4 regions of the Streptomyces sp. NPDC047971 genome follow, and region 1 is predicted to be linked to each of the others. Evidence: riboswitches for the same ligand, from Rfam matches in the RefSeq annotation. Region 1 holds a riboswitch; each other region holds the start of a gene.
The links. Region 1 has a riboswitch for cobalamin ahead of AB0D99_RS28770 (ribonucleoside-diphosphate reductase subunit alpha). Riboswitches for the same ligand answer to the same signal wherever they lie in the genome.
Positions count from the first base shown of each region.

Region 2: linked by a shared signal. The riboswitch ahead of AB0D99_RS03435 (CoA-acylating methylmalonate-semialdehyde dehydrogenase) and the one ahead of AB0D99_RS28770 (ribonucleoside-diphosphate reductase subunit alpha) in region 1 are both predicted to bind cobalamin.
Region 3: linked by a shared signal. The riboswitch ahead of metE (5-methyltetrahydropteroyltriglutamate--homocysteine S-methyltransferase) and the one ahead of AB0D99_RS28770 (ribonucleoside-diphosphate reductase subunit alpha) in region 1 are both predicted to bind cobalamin.
Region 4: linked by a shared signal. The riboswitch ahead of cobN (cobaltochelatase subunit CobN) and the one ahead of AB0D99_RS28770 (ribonucleoside-diphosphate reductase subunit alpha) in region 1 are both predicted to bind cobalamin.

Region 1 is NZ_JBEZNW010000039.1:29,267-34,363, reverse strand. Features, by position in the region: gene AB0D99_RS28770 (ribonucleoside-diphosphate reductase subunit alpha) at 1-1,311, opposite strand, end outside; cobalamin riboswitch at 1,440-1,572, opposite strand; gene AB0D99_RS28765 (N-acetyltransferase) at 1,619-2,122, opposite strand; gene mctP (monocarboxylate uptake permease MctP) at 2,205-3,824, opposite strand; gene AB0D99_RS28755 (DUF3311 domain-containing protein) at 3,821-4,075, opposite strand; gene AB0D99_RS28750 (GntR family transcriptional regulator) at 4,286-5,050, opposite strand.
Region 2 is NZ_JBEZNW010000002.1:194,353-199,449, forward strand. Features, by position in the region: gene mmsB (3-hydroxyisobutyrate dehydrogenase) at 1-256, opposite strand, end outside; gene AB0D99_RS03425 (enoyl-CoA hydratase/isomerase family protein) at 253-1,329, opposite strand; gene AB0D99_RS03430 (acyl-CoA dehydrogenase family protein) at 1,326-2,477, opposite strand; gene AB0D99_RS03435 (CoA-acylating methylmalonate-semialdehyde dehydrogenase) at 2,474-3,973, opposite strand; cobalamin riboswitch at 4,204-4,383, opposite strand; gene AB0D99_RS03440 (MarR family winged helix-turn-helix transcriptional regulator) at 4,462-4,941, opposite strand; gene AB0D99_RS03445 (XdhC/CoxI family protein) at 5,076-5,097, opposite strand, start outside.
Region 3 is NZ_JBEZNW010000007.1:890-5,986, reverse strand. Features, by position in the region: gene AB0D99_RS09225 (ABC transporter ATP-binding protein) at 1-1,622, shown strand, start outside; gene AB0D99_RS09220 (aldo/keto reductase) at 1,619-2,653, shown strand; gene AB0D99_RS09215 (glyoxalase superfamily protein) at 2,775-3,107, shown strand; cobalamin riboswitch at 3,242-3,396, shown strand; gene metE (5-methyltetrahydropteroyltriglutamate--homocysteine S-methyltransferase) at 3,609-5,097, shown strand, end outside.
Region 4 is NZ_JBEZNW010000010.1:157,006-162,102, forward strand. Features, by position in the region: gene AB0D99_RS13150 (precorrin-8X methylmutase) at 1-449, opposite strand, end outside; gene AB0D99_RS13155 (cobalamin biosynthesis protein CobG) at 464-1,696, opposite strand; cobalamin riboswitch at 1,961-2,119, shown strand; gene cobN (cobaltochelatase subunit CobN) at 2,155-5,097, shown strand, end outside.

The sequences.
Region 1 (5,097 bases):
CTCCAGGATCTCCGTGCAGAGGTTGGAGGAGTGGACCGTGTGGCCCTTCTCGGCGGTCTGGTTGGCCGTACGGTTCGAGGCGTCCTTGAAGGTCATCCAGCCGTTGCCGGTCTGGGCCAGGGTCCGCATCATCCGGCCGTACAGGTCACGGGCCGGCATGGTCTTGCGGGCCAGGCCCTTCGCCTCGGCGGCCCGGTAGGCGGCGTCGAACTCCTCGCCCCACAGGTCGACGAGCTCGGGCACGTCGGCCGGGGAGAACAGCGACCAGTCGGCGTCCGCGTTGACCCGGCGCATGAACTCGTCCGGGATCCAGTGCGCGAGGTTCAGGTTGTGCGTACGCCGGGCGTCCTCACCGGTGTTGTCGCGCAGCTCCAGGAACTCCTCGATGTCCGCGTGCCAGGTCTCCAGGTAGACCGCGGCCGCGCCCTTGCGCCGGCCGCCCTGGTTCACGGCGGCGACGGAGGCGTCGAGCGTCTTGAGGAACGGCACGATGCCGTTGGAGTGCCCGTTGGTGCCGCGGATCAGCGAACCGCGGGCGCGGATGCGGGAGTACGAGAGGCCGATGCCGCCGGCGTGCTTCGACAGCCGTGCGACCTGGTGGTAGCGGTCGTAGATCGAGTCCAGCTCGTCGAGCGGGGAGTCCAGCAGGTAGCAGGAGGACATCTGCGGGTGGCGGGTGCCGGAGTTGAAGAGCGTGGGGGAGGAGGGCAGGTAGTCGAGCCGGCTCATCAGCCCGTACAGCGCCGCGACCTCGTCCAGCGCGCGGGTGGAGTCGTCCGCGGCCAGACCGCAGGCGACGCGCAGCATGAAGTGCTGCGGGGTCTCGATCACCTTGCGGGTGATCGGGTGGCGCAGCAGGTAGCGGGAGAAGAGGGTGCGCAGACCGAAGTAGCCGAAGCGGTCGTCCGCGTCCCCGTCGATCAGCGCGTCGAGCCGCTCGGCGTGCAGCCGGACGAACTCCGCGGTGCGGTCGGCGATCAGGCCCTCGTGGTGCCCGACGGCGACCGAGGCGGAGAAGGAGTACGCGCCCTGCCCGGCCGCCTCGTCGGCGATCGTGATGGTCAGGAGCCGGGCGGCGAGCCGGGAGTAGGCCGGGTCCTCGGCGATCAGACCGGCGGCCGCCTCCGTGGCCAGCTCGCGCAGTTCGGCCTCGTCCGAACCGGCGTTGCGGCCGCGCAGCGCGGCGGCGGCGACCTTGCCGGGGTCGGTGTCGGGGAGATCGGCGGTGAGGTCGGTCAGGGTCCGCAGGAGTACGGTCCCGGGTCCGTCGCTCTCGATCGCTGCGGCCGGATCGGCGGGCGCGATGGTCACGTGGGGGCTCTCCCTCGCTCGGCTCGGGGCCGGCGGGGGAAGGCGGGCGAGGGCGCGCCCGTACGCAGGGCAGCGCCGCGCCGCGGCCCACTCCGCGAGGCCCGGACATCTGTGGCACCCGGAACGGCTGGACCGGGTGCGCTGTCCGCAGGTCTTCGGACTCGGTCGGCGTGCAAGCACACAGAAACCACACCGTTGCGGGACAGTTCCGGATTTGCACCGGATTCCCCTGCGAGGACAACGAGCAAGAGCATACATGTGGGGGGCGCTCCTCGAAGCACCCCCCACATGTTGTGTCGTTGGCGGTTCAGAGCTCCAGGCTGTAGGTGTACAGGGGATCCATGTCGGCCAGCGGCCTCCAGTCCCGTTCCGGGGTCCGGACGAAGCCCGTCCGCTCGTAGATCCGGTGCGCGGAGGCCATGGTGGACTGGGTGGAGAGCACCAGCCGCCGGCATCCAGGGGTCTCCCGGGCCCGCTCCACACAGAACCGTACGAGTGCCTCGCCGACACCCCGGCCCCGGGCGTCCTTCGCCACGGCGAGCATCCGGAACTCGGCCTCTCCCTCGACCGCGATGTCCGCCCACTCCCCGCCGCCGGCGGCGAAGGTCACGCCGCCGAGGACCGTGCCGGCGCGGTCCACCGCCACCAGCACCTCCGCCTCGGCGTCCCGTCGGGCCACGTCCCGCAGCAGGCGGAGATAGGGGTCGTCCTCGCCGAAGTCGAGGTGCCCCTCGTCGAGGAAGGCGCGCGCGGTGATGTCGCCGAGGGCCTCGTACTCCTCGGGCCGTACCGCCCTGATGGTGAAGTCCATGGAGGGCAGTCTGCCTCGGGGGCACGGCGAAGGGCCCGGGATTCCCTCGCGGAGACCCCGGGCCCTTCGCCGTACGTGAAGGTCAGTGACCGGCGCCGACCTTGGGCAGCGCCTTGACGCCCGCGTCGCCCGCGTCCGCCGTGTAGTCCGACGGAGAGGTCTCGTCGACGCCCTCGGGGGCCTTGACGGCCTTCAGGACGAAGGTCAGGACGACGGTGACGATCACGTTGATCACGAAGGCGGTGAGGCCGATGTAGCCGATCTCGCCGATGCCCGGGATCTCCGCGGACGAGCCGCCGAAGTGCTTCTGGGTCGGGCTGGCCACGCCGTACGCCGCCGCCGTGCCGTAGACCATGCCGACGGCCCAGCCGGCGAGCAGCGCCCAGCGGTGGAACCAGCGGGTGAACAGACCGCCGACCAGGGCCGGGAGGGTCTGCAGGATCCAGATGCCGCCGAGCAGCTGGAAGTTGATCGCGACCGTCTTGTCCATGGTGAGGACGAAGGCCAGCGCGCCGACCTTGACCAGCAGCGACACCAGCTTGGACACCTTGGTCTCCTGCTCCGGCGTGGCGTCCGGCTTCAGGAAGTCCTTGTAGATGTTGCGGGTGAAGAGGTTGGCGGCGGCGATCGACATGATCGCGGCGGGCACCAGGGCGCCGATGCCGATGGCGGCGAAGGCCACGCCCGCGAACCAGTCCGGGAACATGTTCTCGAACAGCTGCGGGATCGCGAGCTGGCCGTTCGTCACCTTCACGCCGGCGGCGATCGCCATGAAGCCGAGCAGTGCCAGCAGGCCCAACATCAGCGAGTAGAGCGGCAGGATCGTGGTGTTGCGGCGGATCACGTCACGGCTGCGCGAGGAGAGCGTCGCCGTGATCGAGTGCGGGTACATGAAGAGCGCGAGCGCCGAGCCGAGCGCGAGCGTCGCGTAGCCCCACTGGCCCATCTCGCCCGGCACCAGCGCGCCGCGCGGCTTGTCGGTCGCCGGGTTGATCGTCGCGTACGCCTCGCCGGCCTTGGCGAAGATCTCGTCGAAGCCGCCCAGCTTGATCGGGATGTAGATGATCGCCACCGCGATGACGATGTAGATCAGGGTGTCCTTGACGAAGGCGATCAGCGCGGGGGCGCGCAGACCCGAGGAGTAGGTGTACGCCGCGAGGACGCCGAAGGCGATGAGCAGCGGCAGGTCCTTGATGAACCAGTGCGTGTTCTCACCGCCGCCCACGCCCATCACGTCCAGGACGGCCTGGATGCCGACCAGCTGGAGCGCGATGTACGGCATGGTGGCGAGGATGCCGGTGAGGGCGACCGCGAGCGACAGGCCCTTGGAGCCGAAGCGGCCGCGCACGAAGTCGGAGGTGGTGACGTATCCGTGCTTGTGCGACACCGACCAGAGCCGGGGCAGGAAGGTGAAGATCAGCGGGTAGACGAGGATCGTGTACGGCACGGCGAAGAAGCCGGCCGCGCCCGCCGCGTAGATGGCCGCCGGGACGGCGACGAAGGTGTACGCGGTGTAGAGGTCGCCGCCGAGCAGGAACCAGGTCACCCAGGTGCCGAACGATCTGCCGCCCAGGCCCCACTCGTCGAGGCTGTTCTCGTTCTCGGCCTTGCGCCAGCGCGAGGCGAGGAATCCCATGACCGTGACGGCCAGGAAGAAGAAGATGAAGACGGCGAGTGCGACGCCGTTCACGCCGTCCTTCACTTCGACGCACCTTCCTTGCGGGCGCGCTGGTCACGCTGCCACAGCTTGTAGGCGACCATGGTCAGCAGGGTCGAGATCACGACCCAGGCCATCTGGTACCAGTAGAAGAACGGGATGCCGACGAACGTCGGTTCGACCTTCGCGTACGAACTCACCCAGAGCATCGCCACGAATGGCGCGATCAGACAGAGCGCGACCACCACGCGGACCGGTGTGACGGTCGGTTGTTTCCCTTGTGTCACTTCAGACATACGGCGACTCCGTCCCCTCGCTGAACTCCATGGATCGCATGGATCACCTGCGTAACGCGCGTGAAATCTAGGGGACTGTTTCGTTCCATGGAACCCCCGTCCGAATAACGGACGGGTGTCGATCTGTGCGGCCCTGTGGAGACGGCGATGCCCCGACACTCCTCACGGATGTGCCGGGGCATCGGTTCACGCCGAAACGGCGCGATACGGTCAGCCGTTGGGGCGCTGGAGCCTCGCCACGAACTTGTACCGGTCGCCTCGGTAGACCGAGCGGACCCACTCGACCGGCTCGCCCTGCGCGTCCAGCGAGTGGCGGGAGAGCATCAGCATCGGCAGGCCGACGTCCGTACCGAGCAGGCCGGCCTCGCGCGGCGTGGCGAGGGAGGTCTCGATGGTCTCCTCGGCCTCGGCCAGATGGACGTCGTACACCTCGGCGAGCGCCGTGTAGAGCGAGGTGTACTTCACCAACGAACGCCGCAGCGCGGGGAAGCGCTTGGCCGACAGGTGCGTGGTCTCGATCGCCATCGGCTCGCCGCTCGCGAGGCGCAGCCGCTCGATCCGCAGCACCCGCCCGCCGGGCGAGATGTCGAGCAGCCCGGCGAGGGTGTCGTCGGCGGTGACGTACCCGATGTCGAGCAGCTGTGAGGTGGGTTCGAGGCCCTGGGCGCGCATGTCCTCGGTGTACGAGGTGAGCTGCAGCGCCTGCGAGACCTTGGGCTTGGCCACGAAGGTGCCCTTGCCCTGGATCCGCTCCAGGCGGCCCTCGACGACCAGCTCCTGCAGGGCCTGGCGCACCGTGGTGCGCGAGGTGTCGAACTCGGCGGCGAGGGTGCGCTCCGGCGGGACCGGCGTGCCGGGCGGCAGGGTCTCCGTCATGTCGAGCAAGTGCCGCTTCAGTCGGTAGTACTTGGGTACGCGCGCGGTGCGGGTCGTGACCCCGCTGTCTTTCTCCGTGTTGCCCGCGTCCGTGGCCATGGCCTGCCTTCCCGACTCCTGTGCTGCTGCCGTCACCGGCTCCTCCG
Region 2 (5,097 bases), on a different contig from region 1:
GCGCGGCCGCGAGGAGGCCCTCGTCCCGGTAGAGGGCGAGGACATGGCGGCCCGCGGGCAGCATGGTGATCACGACGTCCGCTGCGGCGGCGGCCGCCCCTGCCGAGTCCGCCGTCTCGACCCCGGCCGCGGCAGCGGTGTCCAGAGCCTCCGGGACGAGGTCGAACCCGAGCACGCGATGGCCGGCGGCGACGAGGTTGGCGGCCATCGGGCCACCCATGCGGCCGAGGCCGATGAAGGCGATGACATCACTCACCAGGGCACCTCCTGAAGGGGGTCGGTTCCGGCCGCGAGCAGCAGGGATCGGCCCGCGCCCGACGGGGCGAAGTAGCGGGCCACGTCCTCGTCGGTGACCTCGCCGAGGGTCGCGGGCGACCAGCGGGGGGTGCGGTCCTTGTCGACGACCTGGGCTCGGATGCCTTCGACGAGGTCGGGAGAGGAAAGGGCCGCGCACGAGACGCGGTACTCCTGCTCCAGCACCCGCTCCAGCGGGCCGAGCCCGCGGGCCCTCCGCAGTGCGGTCAGGGTGACCTTGAGCGCGGTGGGTGACTTCGCGGCCAGGGTGGCGGCCGCCTCCTGCGCCGCCTCCACCCCGCTCGCGAGGAGCCGGTCCACGATCTCCTCGACCGAGTCGGCCGCGTAGCAGTGGTCGATCCACTCCCGGTGGGCGGCCAGTGCACCGGGTGGTGCCTGGCCGACGTGCGAGGTCAGGGCGTCGTGCACGGCGGTCCGCGAGAGGTCCGCGACCAGCCGGTCGAGCCGCTCGGCCGGTACGTAGTGGTCGGCGAGGCCGCAGAGCAGGGCGTCGGCGGCGCCGACGGGAGCTCCGGTCAGGGCGAGGTGGGTGCCCAGCTCGCCCGGCGCCAGGGCAAGGAGGTAGGTGCCGCCGGCATCGGGGACGAAGCCGATGCCGGTCTCGGGCATGGCGACGCGGGAGCGTTCGGTGACGATCCGTACGGTTCCGTGCGCCGAGACGCCGACCCCGCCGCCCATGACGATGCCGTCCATGAGGGCGATGTACGGCTTGGGGTAGCGGGCGATCAGGGCGTTGAGCCGGTACTCGTCCCGCCAGAAGTCGGCCGATGCCGTGCCGCCCGTACGGGCGTCCTCGTAGATGGCGCGGATGTCGCCGCCCGCGCACAGTCCCCGCTCCCCCGCGCCGGAGATCACCACCGCTTCGACGGCGGGATCGTCCCGCCAGGCGGTGAGCGCGGCCTCGATGCTCAGCACCATGGGGTGGCTGAGCGCGTTGAGCGCCTCGGGCCTGTTGAGGATCAGCCGGCCGGTCCGGCCCTCGGTCCGGATCAGGACGTCCTCGTCGCCGGTCATCGCAGGTGCTCCGTCAGGCCGCGGGCGACGATGACGTTCATGATCTCGTTGGTTCCTTCCAGGATCCGGTGGACGCGCAGGTCGCGGACGATCTTCTCCAGGCCGTACTCGCTGAGGTAGCCGTATCCGCCGTGGAGTTGAAGGGCCCGGTCGGCGACGGAGAAGCCGGTGTCGGTGGCGAACCGCTTCGCCATGGCACACAGTTGGGACGCCTTCGGATCGCCGTCGTCGAGTGCCTCGGCGGCCTGCCGGACCAGCGCGCGGGCGGCGGTGAGTTCGGTCGCCATGTCGGCCAGCCGGAACTGCAGGGCCTGGGCGTCGAGCAGCCGGGCGCCGAAGGCCTCGCGGTCGGCGAGGTGGACGAGACTGCGGTCGAGGGCGCTCCGGGCGCCGCCGAGGGAGCAGGCGGCGATGCCGAGCCGGCCGCCGTCGAGAGCGTGCATGGCGATGCGGAAGCCCTCGCCCTCGGCGCCGAGCCGCCGGTCGGCGGGGATCCGCACGCCGTCGAGGACGACCTGCCGGGTGGGCTGCGCGTTCCAGCCCATCTTGCGCTCGTTCGCGCCGAAGGAGACGCCCGCGTCCCCCCGTTCGACGACGAACGCGGAGATCCCGCGCGGGCCCGCGCCCCCGGTGCGGGCCAGGACGACGTACACGTCGGAGGCGCCGGCGCCGGAGATGAACTGCTTCACTCCGCTCAGGACGTAGTGGCCGCCGTCCCGCTCGGCGCGGGCCCGCAGCGCGGCGGCGTCCGAACCGGCGCCCGGTTCGGTGAGGCAGTAGCTGCCCAGGGCCGCGGCGGAGCAGAGCTCCGGCAGCCAACGGGCTCGCTGGTCGGGGTTGCCGTACCGGTCGATCATCCAGGCGACCATGTTGTGGATGGAGAGGTACCCGGCGATGGAGGGGCAGCCGGTCGCCAGGGTCTCGAAGACGAGGACGCCGTCGGCGCGGGTGAGTCCTGAGCCTCCGTGCTCCTCCCCGACGTAGACGCCGCCGAGGCCGAGCGAGGCGGCTCTGCGGAGGACGTCGACGGGGAAGTGTTTGTCCTGGTCCCAGGCCACGGCGTGCGGGGCGAGCTGCTCCTGCGCGAAGTCCAGGGTGACGTCGGCGAGAGCGAGCTGGTCCTCGGTGAGTGTGGTCATCGCGCTCATCCCATCGTCGGGATGGTGAAGCTCGCGCCTTCCTTGACCCCGGAGGGCCAGCGCGAGGTGACGGTCTTGGTGCGGGTGTAGAAGCGAATGGCGTCCGGCCCGTGCTGGTTCAGGTCGCCGAATCCGGACCGCTTCCAGCCGCCGAAGGTGTGGTAGGCCACGGGCACCGGAATGGGGACGTTGACGCCGACCATGCCGGCGCTGACGCGGCGGGTGAAGTCGCGGGCGGTGTCCCCGTCGCGGGTGAAGACGGCCACGCCGTTCCCGTACGGGTGCTCACTCGGCAGCCGCAGGGCCTCCTCGTAGTCGGCGGCCCGTGCGACGCACAGCACCGGGCCGAAGATCTCCTCCTGGTAGATCCGCATGGCCGGGGTGACGCGGTCGAAGAGCGAGGCTCCCGCGAAGAAGCCGTTCTCGTGCCCGGGAAGGGTGAACCCCCGCCCGTCGACGACGAGTTCCGCTCCCTCGTCGACGCCGATGCCGACGTAGCGATCGACCCGGTCCAGGGCGTCCCGGCTGACGAGGGGACCGAAGTCGGCGTCCGGGTCGTCGGAGGTGCCGATACGCAGGGAGGCGATGCGCTCCTTCAGCTTCGCCACCAGCTTGTCGGCGGTCTCCTCACCGACGGGAACGGCGACGGAGATCGCCATGCAGCGCTCTCCCGCGGAGCCGTAGCCGGCGCCGATCAGCGCGTCGGCGGCCTGGTCGAGGTCGGCGTCCGGCATCACGATCATGTGGTTCTTGGCACCGCCGAAGCACTGGGCGCGCTTGCCGTTCGCGGCCGCGGTGGCGTAGATGTGCGCCGCGATCGGGGTGGAGCCGACGAAGCCGAGGGCCTGGACGCGGGGGTCTTCGAGGAGGGTGTCGACGGCCTCCTTGCCGCCGTTGACCACGTTCAGCACACCGGGCGGCAGTCCGGCCTCCAGGAACAGCTCGGCGAGCCGCAGCGGTACGGAGGGGTCACGCTCGGAGGGCTTGAGGATGAACGCGTTTCCGCAGGCCAGGGCCGGCGCTGCCTTCCACAGCGGGATCATCGCCGGGAAGTTGAAGGGGGTGATCCCGGCGACGACGCCCAGCGGGCTGCGGAGCGAGTGCACGTCGATGCCGGCGCCGGCGTTGTCGGTGAACTCGCCCTTGAGAAGGTGCGGGATCCCGGCGGCGAACTCCACGACCTCCAGGCCGCGTTGCAGATCGCCGTGGGCGTCGGCGACGGTCTTTCCGTGCTCGGCGGAGAGCAGTCGGGCGAGTGATTCCCTTTCGCCCTCGACGAGTTGGAGGAACCGCAGCAGGACGCGGGCGCGTCGCTGCGGGTTCCACCGGCCCCATTCGCGCTGGGCCTCCTCCGCGTCGGCGATCGCCGCCTCGGTGTCGGCGCGCCCGGCCAGGGGCACCCTGGCCTGGACGGCGCCGGTGTTGGGGTCGTACACGTCGGCGAAGAGACCGGACGTGCCGGGGGTGTGCTTTCCGCCGATGAAATGGGTGAGTTCGCGGACCATCGAAGCCTGCTCTCGTCAGGTACGGATCCGAGGAAGGCGCGGCCAGGGCCGCGAGGACGGCACCGATCGGGGTGCGCGCACGCGGGTCCTTCCGCGAGACAGGGGAGGGCGAGGGCGCCCTCGTCGAGTCACGAACGCGGGGACAGGGCCTCGGGGTTCGGGTACTCCGCCGGATCACCAGGGTCGTGGTCACGTACCGGTGCCATGCGTGTCTGCTCCATCCTCGTGGACAACACGGAACACCCCACGGCCGGTATCCTGGCTCCCGGATCAGCGCACGCTCTCCGGCCTTCCCGACGGATGGTTTCCGTCAGTGGCCTGACCTGCTGAAGAGCACGCTCCCCGGTCACAGTGGCGGGACCGCGCCGGATTCACACCGGCTTCCCTGCACCGCGGGCTTGTCACGAACATATAGTTGGACGTCCTAGTAAGTCCACCCCTCCCCCGCGGCGTGGCGCGATCACACCGTCATCGCCCGCCGGCGTGGGTCACGAGCCCTCCGCCAGCCCCTCCCAGTGGTCGGCGAGCGCCTGGAGCGTGGCGACGAGCGGTGCGCGCTCCCCCTCGCCGAAGGACTCCAGGAGGATCTTGTCGAGCGACCGGGTCCGGTCGTTGGCCTCGCGCAGGGTCTCGCGGCCGGCGTCCGTGAGGTACAGCAGCTTGCGACGGCCGTCGGAGGCCGCGGTGTGGCGGGCGAGCAGGCCGCGGTTCTCCAGTCTGCGGGCCACATCGGCCATGGTGGAGGTGTCCAGGGAGACGGCGGCGGCCATGGAACGCTGGTCACGGCCGGGATTGGCTTCCACGGTCTGCAGCACCGCGAACTGGGGCCCCGTCAGCACCGGGTCCACCTCCCGCGCCCACACCGCGAGGTACGCCTGGTAGAGGCGGCGGACCTGATAGCCGGGCGCGGCTGTCAGGGCGGCGGGGATCTCCGGGGTGGTCTCGGCGGGCGGGGTCTGGTCGGCCATGGGCCTACTTAAGCACGCACGGCCGACGCCGAGCGAGAGCGGGTGACGGCCGAGCACGGTGGTCGTCGCGGGCGGGCGCCGTGGTTGTCGCGGGCGGGCCCGGTGGTCGTCGCGGACGGGGCGGCCGGGCGCGGTCAGAGTCCCTGATCGGGATGG
Region 3 (5,097 bases), on a different contig from region 1:
TGTCGGCGGCCGCGGCGGCCGCCGGCGTCGTCGTGGTGGCGAACTGGGCGGTCGGCGTCCTGCAGGTGCGGACGACGGGCCGGACCGGCGAGCGGCTGCTGTACACGCTGCGGGTGAAGACCTTCGCGCAGTTGCAGCGGCTCGGGCTCGACTACTACGAGCGCGAGCTGGGCGGCCGGATCATGACCCGGATGACGACGGACGTGGACGCCCTGTCCACGTTCATGCAGACGGGACTGATCACCGCCGTGGTGAGCGGACTGACCGTGGTGGGCGTACTCGCCGCCCTGCTCGTGATCGACGCGGGCCTCGCCCTCGTCCTCGTCGGCGCGGTACCGGTGCTGGCCGGCGCGACGGCCGTCTTCCGCCACCACTCCGTGCCGGCGTACCGGGACGCCCGGGAGCGCGTCAGCGTCGTCAACGCGGCGCTGCAGGAGAACGTCGCCACGATCCGGGTCACCCAGTCCTTCCGCCGGGAGGAGCACAATGCGCGGCACTTCGCCCGGCTCGCGGGCGAGTTCCGGGACTCCCGGCTGCGCGCCCAGCGATCCATGGGGATCTTCTTCCCGTTCGTCGAGTTCCTCGGCACGCTGTCCGCGGCCACCGTGCTGGCCGTCGGCGCGGGCAGGGTGACGGCCGGGCAGCTCACGGCGGGCACGCTCATCGCGTTCCTGCTGTACGTGGAGCTGTTCTTCGCCCCGATCCAGCAGCTCTCCCAGGTGTTCGACGGCTACCAGCAGGTGGTCGTCGGACTCTCCCGGCTGCGGGCCCTGATGCGGACGCCGAGCGGCACTCCGGGCGCGGCCCTGCCGCGCCGCGTGGGCCGCCTGCGCGGCGCCGTCGAGTTCGACGGCGTGTCCTTCGCGTATCCGGGAGGCCGCGAGGTGCTGACCGACCTGCGGCTGCGGGTCGCTCCGGGAGAGACCGTCGCGCTCGTGGGCACGACGGGAGCGGGGAAGTCCACCGTCGTGAAGCTCCTCGCCCGCTTCTACGACCCTTCCGCCGGCCACGTCCGCGTGGACGGGAGGGACCTTCGGGAACTCGATCTGACGGAGTACCGGCGCCGGCTCGGCGTGGTTCCCCAGGAGCCCCACCTCTTCAGCGGAACCGTGCGTGACGCCATCGCGTACGGGCGTCCGGACGCCTCGGACGCCGAGGTCGAGGCCGCCGCGCGGGCCGTCGGCGCGCACGAGATGGTCGCGGCGCTGCCCCGCGGCTATCTGCAGCAGGTCGGCGAACGGGGGCGGAACCTGTCCGCGGGCCAGCGTCAGCTCATCGCGCTGGCACGGGCCGAACTCGTCGATCCCGACGTGCTGTTGCTCGACGAGGCGACGGCCTCGCTCGACCTGGCGACCGAGCGGCGGGTGACCGCCGCGACGGCCGCCCTGACCCGTCGCCGTACGACGGTCGTCGTGGCGCACCGGCTCACCACCGCCGCGCGCGCCGACCGTGTCGTGGTCCTCGACGGCGGAAGGGTCGTCGAGGCGGGCACGCACGAGGAACTCCTCGTGGCGGACGGTCCCTACCGCGGACTCTGGGACGCCTTCCGGGACGGCTCGGCGCACGCCGTCCCCACCGATCCACATCCCACCGATCACCTGATGCAGGAGAGTGCACGATGACGCAGTACCGCGGTCTGGGCCGTACGGGAGTGAAGGTGAGCCCGCTCTGCCTGGGGACGATGATGTTCGGGGCGAGGGGCAACCGCGACCACGAGGACTCCGTACGTGTCATCCGGCGGGCCCTCGACGCGGGCATCAACGTCGTCGACACGGCGGACGTCTACTCGGCGGGCGAGTCGGAGACGATCGTCGGCAAGGCCCTGGCCGGCGGGCGCCGGGACGACGTGGTGCTCGCCACCAAGTTCCACGGCAGCCTCGGGGAGGACGTCAACGAGCGGGGCAACTCCCGCCGTTGGATCGTCCGGGAGGTCGAGAACAGCCTGCGGCGCCTGGGCACCGACTGGATCGACCTCTACCAGGTCCACCGGCCGGAGCCGGACACCGACTTCGACGAGACGCTCGGCGCCCTGACGGATCTGGTGCGTCAGGGGAAGATCCGCTACATCGGGACGTCGACGTTCGAGCCCTCCGCGATCGTCGAGGGCCAGTGGATCGCCGAGCGGCGGGGGCGGGAGCGGGTGGTCGCGGAGCAGCCGCCGTACTCGCTGCTCGCCCGGGGCGTCGAGCGCGAGGTGCTGCCGGTCGCCCAGCGGTACGGACTGGGGGTGCTCGCCTGGAGTCCGCTGGCCGGCGGCTGGCTCTCCGGCCGCTACCGCAAGGGGGCGGAGCAGCCCCGCTCCAGCCGTGCCGACCGCCAGGCCGAGCGCTTCGACATCGCGTCCCCCGAGAACGCGGCCAAGCTCGACGCGGCGGAGGCTCTCGCGCAGCTCGCGGAGGAGGCCGGGCTGACGCTGATCCAGCTCGCCCTGGCCTTCGTCCTCGAACACCCGGCGGTCACCTCCGCGATCATCGGCCCGCGTACGTTCGAGCAGTTGGAGAGCCAGCTCGGGGCGGACACGGTCCGGTTGAGCCAGGACGTCCTCGACCGGATCGACAAGATCGTGCCCCCGGGCACCACCCTCTCCGCACGCGACGCGGGCTACGTCCCGCCGTCCCTCACGGAACCGGAGCTGCGCCGCCGCGGCCGCTGACTCCCGGCCGGACCGCGCTCGGCGTCGGGCGCGGTCCGGCTCCGCCGCGCGGAGCGCGCGGATCCGGCACCCCGTGCGGGGTGCCGGGCGGATGTCAGAGGTGTCTGCGACGATGCGTCGCATGGACGAGGCAGTCATCCCGGTCCTCCGGGTCAGCGACGCGGCGGCGGCCGTCGCCTGGTACGAGCGGCTCGATTTCACCCAGCAGTGGGTCCACCGCTTCGAGCCCGGGTTTCCCGCGTTCGTGGAGGTGGCCCGGGGCGAGGTCCGCCTGTTCCTGTCGGAGCACCGGGGCGACGCCCGCCCCGACACCCTGGTCTACCTCCGTGTGCGTGATGTCGACGCCGTGGCCGCCGAGTTCGGGGCGCGGGTGGAGGAGGCTCCCTGGGCGCGCGAGATCGAGCTGCGGGACCCGGACGGCAACCGGCTCCGCGTCGGAACGCCCAGGACATGACGCGGGGCTCCGCGCGGGCACCGCGTTGTCCTGATTCCGTATCCGGATGGTGGACTCCGCTCGCCGCTGAGCGGTCGCGCCCCCTAGTCTGGCGGGGCAGCTGGTTCGCCCCGTCCGCCAGGCGGGATGCGTCGTAAGAGGGAACCCGGTGGGAATCCGGGACTGCCCCGCAGCGGTGAGCGGGAACGACCGCCGTCATACGCACTGGGACCGCGAGGTCCTGGGAAGCGACGGCCAGTAGGTGTCCGCCGGTTCGATCCGGTGGGCGTGCTCGCGAGTCCGAAGACCTGCCCGTTGCCCGCACGCGGACGATTCCGCGCGCGGACATCCCGGTGACCTCGTGGGCGGGTTGGGAGTCCCCCGGACATAGTCCAGGGGGAGGACATGGCGAGCGGCACGTGCGGAGTTCTCCCGCGGCGTGGCCCGCGCGTTCTGTCGTTCCTTCGCGTCCGCGTCCCGTCTCCGGGGATGTTTCCGGACACATCTCGCGAAGGAGAGACCGTGACAGCGAAGCCCGCAGCCGCGGCAGCACGAGCCACCGTGTACGGCTACCCCCGCCAGGGGCGGAGCCGCGACCTGAAGAAGGCCGTCGAGGGCTACTGGAAGGGCGGCGTCACCGCCGACGACCTCCGTCGGACGGCGGCCGGCCTCCGCCGTGCGAACTGGCGGCAGTTGGCCGACGCCGGCATCCACGAGGTGCCGACCGGCGACTTCTCGTACTACGACCACGTCCTGGACACCAGTGTCATGGTCGGCGCCGTCCCCGCACGCCACCGCGCCGCCGTCGAGGCGGACGCGCTCGACGGGTACTTCGCGATGGCCCGCGGCACCCGGGACGTGGCGCCGCTGGAGATGACCAAGTGGTTCGACACCAACTACCACCACCTGGTCCCCGAGCTCGGACCCGACACCGTCTTCGCCGCCGACTCCGCCAAGCAGGTGGCCGAGCTGAAGGAGGCCCTCGGGCTGGGCCTGGCCGCGCGGCCCGTGCTCGTCGGCCCCCTCACCTACCTGCTGCTCGCCAAGCCCGCCCCCGGTGTGGCCCCCGACTTCGAGCCGCTGACCCTGCTCGACCGGCTGCTCCCGGTGTACGCGGAGGTGCTCGCCGATCTCCGCGCGGCCGGTGCCGAGTGGGTGCAGCTGGACGAGCCCGCGCTCGTCCAGGACCGCACCCCGGCCGAGTTGAACGCCGCCGCCCGCGCCTACCGGGATCTGGGAACCGCCACCGACCGGCCCAAGCTGCTCGTCGCCTCCTACTTCGACCGCCTCGGCGACGCGCTCCAGGTGCTCGCCGCCGCCCCGGTGGAGGGCCTCGCCCTCGACTTCACCGGCTCCGCCGCGGCGAACCTCACGGATCTCGCCGCGGTCGGCGGCCTGCGCGCCAAGCGGCTGGTCGCCGGGGTGGTCGACGGCCGCAACATCTGGATCAACGACCTGCAGAGGTCGCTGGCCACCCTCGGCACCCTGCTCGGCCTCGCCGACCGGGTCGATGTCGCCGCGTCCTGCTCCCTGCTGCACGTCCCGCTGGACGCGACGGCCGAGCACGACATCGACCCGCGGATCCGCCGCTGGCTCGCCTTCGCCCGCCAGAAGACCACCGAGGTCGCCACCCTCGCGCGCGGTCTCGCCGAGGGCACCGACGCGATCACCGCCGAGCTGGCCGCCAACCGCGCCGACCTCGCCTCCCGCTCCGGGTCCGCCCTCACCCGCGATCCCGCCGTGCGCGCCCGGACCGCCGCCGTCACCGACGCGGACGGCCGGCGCTCCCAGCCGTACACCGAGCGGGCCGCCGCCCAGCGCGCGCACCTGGGCCTGCCGGTGCTGCCGACCACCACCATCGGCTCGTTCCCGCAGACCGACGAGCTCCGCGCGGCCCGGGCCGATCTGCGGGCCGGCCGGATCGACGCCGCCGGTTACGAGGAGCGGATCAAGGACGAGATCCGCGAGGTCCTCTCCTTCCAGGAGAAGACGGGGATCGACGTGCTGGTGC
Region 4 (5,097 bases), on a different contig from region 1:
CCCTTCGCGACCATCTCCAGGAGGTGGAAGAGGGCGGTGGGCGCGTTGCCGATGGCGACGACGGAGCCTTCGAGGCGGTCGCGCCAGAGTTCGAGGGCGGCGGCGCTGCGGGTGGTGCCGAGTTCGGCGGCGAGGGCGGGCACGGCGGGGTCGGAGAGGGTGCAGACCACGTCGTTGTCGGCGGGCAGCCGCTTGCGGGTCACTCCGCTGGCCACCATCTGCGCGTCGCAGAGGATGGGGGCGCCGGCGCGCAGGGCCGCGCGGGCGCGGGAGACGACCTGCGGCGAGTAGGCGAGGTCGCGGACGAGGTCGGTCATGCCGCAGGCGTGGATCATGCGGACCGCGACGGTGGCGACGTCTGCGGGCAGGTCCGCGAGGTCCGCCTCGGCGCGGATCGTGGCAAAGGACTGGCGGTAGATCTCCGCGCCGTCCTTCTCGTAGGCGAACATCGTGTCGTTCTCGCTCATCTCGTTGTGCGGGCCGTTGCGACTGCTTCGGGCAGGGAGGTACGGGGGGTGGCGACGCCGTCCACGAGGTAGTCGCCGCCGGTGGTGGCGAGGACGTCGGTCCAGGCGCCGTGAGGGTGTCCGCAGCGGCGCTCGCACCCGGAGAAGTGCACGGGCAGGAGGGTGCGGCCGGTGGGGCGGTGCGCGGGGCCGGGGGCCGCGTCCGCGCGGACGTCGGCGAGCGACTTGGCGCAGCCGGGCCGTCCGGTGCAGGCGGTGACGCCCGCCCAGGGGGAGTCGGGGCGGGTGACGAGTCCGGCCGCGTCGAGGGCGGGCAGCCGGTCGGCGCCGGCCCCGGCCACGACGACCCCGCGCCAGGGCGTGAGCCGCACCTCGTCGGCCGGGAGCAGCGCCCGCAGCTGGGCGGCGGTGAGCCGTCCGAGCGGGGCGAGCACGGAGAGGGCGGCGGGCCCGAGGACGCCGGGAGACGGGGGAGGTCCCTGGGGGAGTTCCGGCGCGGGTACGGGCTCGCCTCGCACCCCCGACTCCGCCAGGTCGACCGGGTACTCCTCCGGGAGTTCCCTGACGCGCCAGGCGCCGGTTCCGGCCTTCCGCGCCGCGGTCAGGAAGCCGCCCGCCGCCGCCAGGGCGGCGCTGGGCGCGTCGGAGCCGGCGAGCCGGACGGCTCGCCCGCCGACGTGCAGCCGCGCCTCGCCCCGGCCCAGTGCGACCAAGGTCACATCGCCGCCGAGCCCGGCGACGTCACCCCGCCCGTCGTCGAGGACGAAGAGGAACCGGCCGGAGAGCGCCGCCGCCCAGGGCGCGGAGCGCAGGTGGGCGTCCAGTTCGCGGGCCCACAACTGCACGTCGGCGGCGCCGAGTCCGTCGAGACCCGAGGCCGGGGAGGCGACGATGTTGCGGACGCGTTCGTGGGTGGGGGAGGGCAGCAGGCCCGCCTCGGCGAGGAGCGCCGCGAGCCGCGCCCCGCAGTCGTCGGCGAGGCCGCGCAGCTCGGCGTTGCCGCGGGAGGTGATGCTGAGTCGCCCGTCGCCCAGGGTCTCCGCCGCGCCGGCCAGGATCTCGACCTGACGAGGGGTCAAACAACCTCCGGGCAGGCGGAGTCGGGCGAGGCGGCCGTCGTCGGCGGAGTGCAGGCGCAGCGCCCCGGGGCACGCGTCGCCACGGTCCCGTATGCGAGGTTCGCCCGGGTCGGGCGTCGGGGGCGGGGTGGGCGGCATGGCGGCGAGCATACCGACGGGCCACCGGGCGGCCACCGGGTGTGATCCGGCCACGAGGAAGCCCTCACCGGCCGCGATCCGGCCATGAGGATCCCCCCACCGGCCGCGATCCGGCCGGGCCGCCGGGCCACCGTCGCCCGGAGCGCCTCGGTCCCGCCGCCCGGGGCGCCTCCCGCGCACCGTCCGGTCCTCGCCCGTCGTCGCGGCGTCGCGACGACGGTCCCGCCCGCGGTGTGATCCGGCCGACTCCGCCACCCGCACCGGCCCGTCGACCGCACGATCTACTATGCAGACGGCATGGGGTCCCAGGACCCCGGGGAGGAAGCCCGGTGAGAATCCGGCGCGGTCCCGCCACTGTGAGCCGGCCCGGACGTGCGCGAGCACGACCCCGGGACCGGTGAGTCAGGAACTCCCGCCGTCCATACGACCACCCGGGGCGCGGACAACCCCGAGGAAGGCCTGCGCTCGCCATGCTCCTGCTGCTGTCGCACTCCGACACCGACCTGCTCAGCGCCCGCGCGGCCGGCGGCCCGGTGGAGTACCGCTTCGCCAACCCCGCCCGTCTCCCCCTCGCCGACCTGACCGGCCTCCTGGCCGAGGCCGAGCTCGTCGTCGTCCGCCTCCTCGGCGGCCTCCGTTCCTGGGAGGACGGCCTCGACGCGGTGCGCGCCGCCGGGAAGCCGATGGTCGTCCTCAGCGGCGAACAGGCCCCCGACGCCCAGCTGATGGAGGCGTCCACCGTCCCCGTCGGTGTCGCCACCGAGGCGCACGCCTACCTGGCGCACGGCGGCCCCGCGAACCTGGAGCAGCTGGCCCGCTTCCTCTCCGACACCGTTCTGCTCACCGGTCACGGCTTCGAGTCCCCGGCGGCCGCCCCGACCTGGGGCCCGCTGGAGCGCACCGCGCGCACGTCCACCGGCCCCACCGTCGCCGTGCTCTATTACCGCGCCCACCACATGAGCGGGAACACCGGCTTCGTGGACGCGCTGTGCGGGGCGATCGAGGACGCCGGCGCCCGGCCCCTCCCGCTGTACGTGGCCTCGCTGCGGGCCCCCGAGCCGGAGCTGCTCGACCGGCTCCGCACCGCCGACGCGGTCGTCACCACCGTCCTCGCGGCGGGCGGCACCAAGCCCGCCGAGGCGCAGGCCGGCGGCGACGAGGAGGCATGGGACGCGGGCGCGCTGGCCGCGCTCGACGTGCCGATCCTCCAGGCGCTCTGCCTGACCGGTTCGCGCGCGGCCTGGGAGGAGAACGACGAGGGTCTCTCCCCGCTGGACGCGGCGAGCCAGGTCGCCGTCCCCGAGTTCGACGGCCGGCTCATCACCGTTCCGTTCTCGTTCAAGGAGATCGACGAGGACGGTTTGCCCGCGTACGTCGCCGACGCCGAACGGGCCGCCCGCGTCGCCGGGATCGCGGTCCGTCACGCCCGGCTCCGCCACATCCCGAACGCCGAGAAGAAGCTCGCCCTGGTCCTGTCCGCGTACCCGACCAAGCACTCCCGGATCGGCAACGCGGTCGGTCTGGACACCCCCGCCTCCGCCGTCGCGCTGCTGCGCCGACTGCGGGAGGAGGGATACGACTTCGGTCCGGTCGAGGACATTCCGGGCCTGGTCTCCGGCGACGGCGACGAGCTGATCTACGCCCTGATCGAGGCCGGCGGGCACGACCAGGACTGGCTGACCGAGGAGCAGCTGGCGAAGAACCCGGTCCGCATCCCGGCGGCCGACTACAAGCGCTGGTACGCGCAGCTCCCGGCCGAGCTGCGCGAGGAGGTCGAGGAGCACTGGGGTCCGGCGCCCGGCGAGATGTTCCTCGACCGGTCCCGCAATCCGGAGGGCGACATCGTCCTCGCCGCGCTGCGGCGCGGGAACCTGCTGATCCTGATCCAGCCGCCGCGCGGCTTCGGCGAGAACCCGATCGCGATCTACCACGACCCTGATCTCCCGCCGTCCCACCACTACCTGGCCGCCTACCGCTGGATCGCGGCGCGCGCCGAGGACGGCGGCTTCGGCGCGGACGCGATGGTCCACCTGGGCAAGCACGGCAACCTGGAGTGGCTGCCCGGCAAGAACGCGGGCCTGTCGGCCGCCTGCGGCCCGGACGCCGCGCTGGGCGACATCCCGCTGGTCTACCCGTTCCTGGTCAACGACCCGGGCGAGGGCACGCAGGCCAAGCGCCGTGTGCACGCCACGCTCGTCGACCACCTGGTGCCGCCGATGGCGCGCGCCGACTCGTACGGCGACATCGCGCGCCTGGAGCAGCTGCTCGACGAGTACGCGCAGATCTCCTCCATGGACCCGTCCAAGCTGCCCGCGATCCGCGCGCAGATCTGGACGCTGATCCAGGCGGCGAAGCTCGACCACGACCTGGGGATGGAGGACCGCCCGGAGGACGACGGCTTCGACGACTTCCTGCTGCATGTCGACGGCTGGCTGTGCGAGGTCAAGGACGCGCAGATCAGGGACGGTCTCCACGTGCTCGGCGGGGCGCCGGTGGGCGAGGCGCGGGTGAACCTCGTGCTGTCGATCCTGCGCGCCCGGCAGATCTGGGGCGGTACGCAGGCCCTGCCGGGTCTGCGCGAGGCCCTGGGCCTGGACGAGTCGGCCGCGACCCGGACCACCGCCGACCAGGCGGAGGCGACCGCGCGGGAGCTGGTCGAGGCGATGGAGGCGGCGGACTGGTCCGTGGACGCGGTCGCCGAGGTCGCCGACGCGTACGGGGACGACGTCCGGGCCGTGCTCCGCTTCGCCTGCGAGCAGGTCGTGCCGCGGCTGTCGGCGACGACCGACGAACTCGCGCACGCCGTACACGCGTTGAACGGCGGCTTCGTGCCGGCCGGCCCGTCCGGTTCGCCGCTGCGCGGTCTGGTGAACGTGCTGCCGACCGGCCGGAACTTCTACTCCGTCGACCCGAAGGCCGTCCCCTCCCGTCTGGCGTGGGAGACCGGCCAGGCGCTCGCCGACTCGCTCCTGGAGCGCTACCGCTCCGACAACGGCGAGTGGCCCACCTCCGTCGGTCTCTCCCTGTGGGGGACGAGCGCGATGCGCACGGCGGGCGACGACGTGGCCGAGGCGCTGGCCCTGCTCGGCATCCGCCCGACGTGGGACGACGCCTCGCGCCGGGTGAACGGTCTGGAGCCGATCCCGCTCGCCGAGCTGGGACGTCCTCGCATCGACGTGACGCTGCGCATCTCGGGCTTCTTCCGGGACGCGTTCCCGCACGTCATCGGGCTCCTCGACGACGCGGTGCGGCTGGCCGCCTCGCTCGACGAGCCGGCCGGGGACAACTTCGTCCGGGCGCACGCGCAGGCCGATCTGGCGGAGCACGGCGACGAGCGGCGGGCGACCACCCGGATCTTCGGCTCCCGGCCGGGGACGTACGGCGCGGGCATCCTGCAGCTGATCGACTCGCGC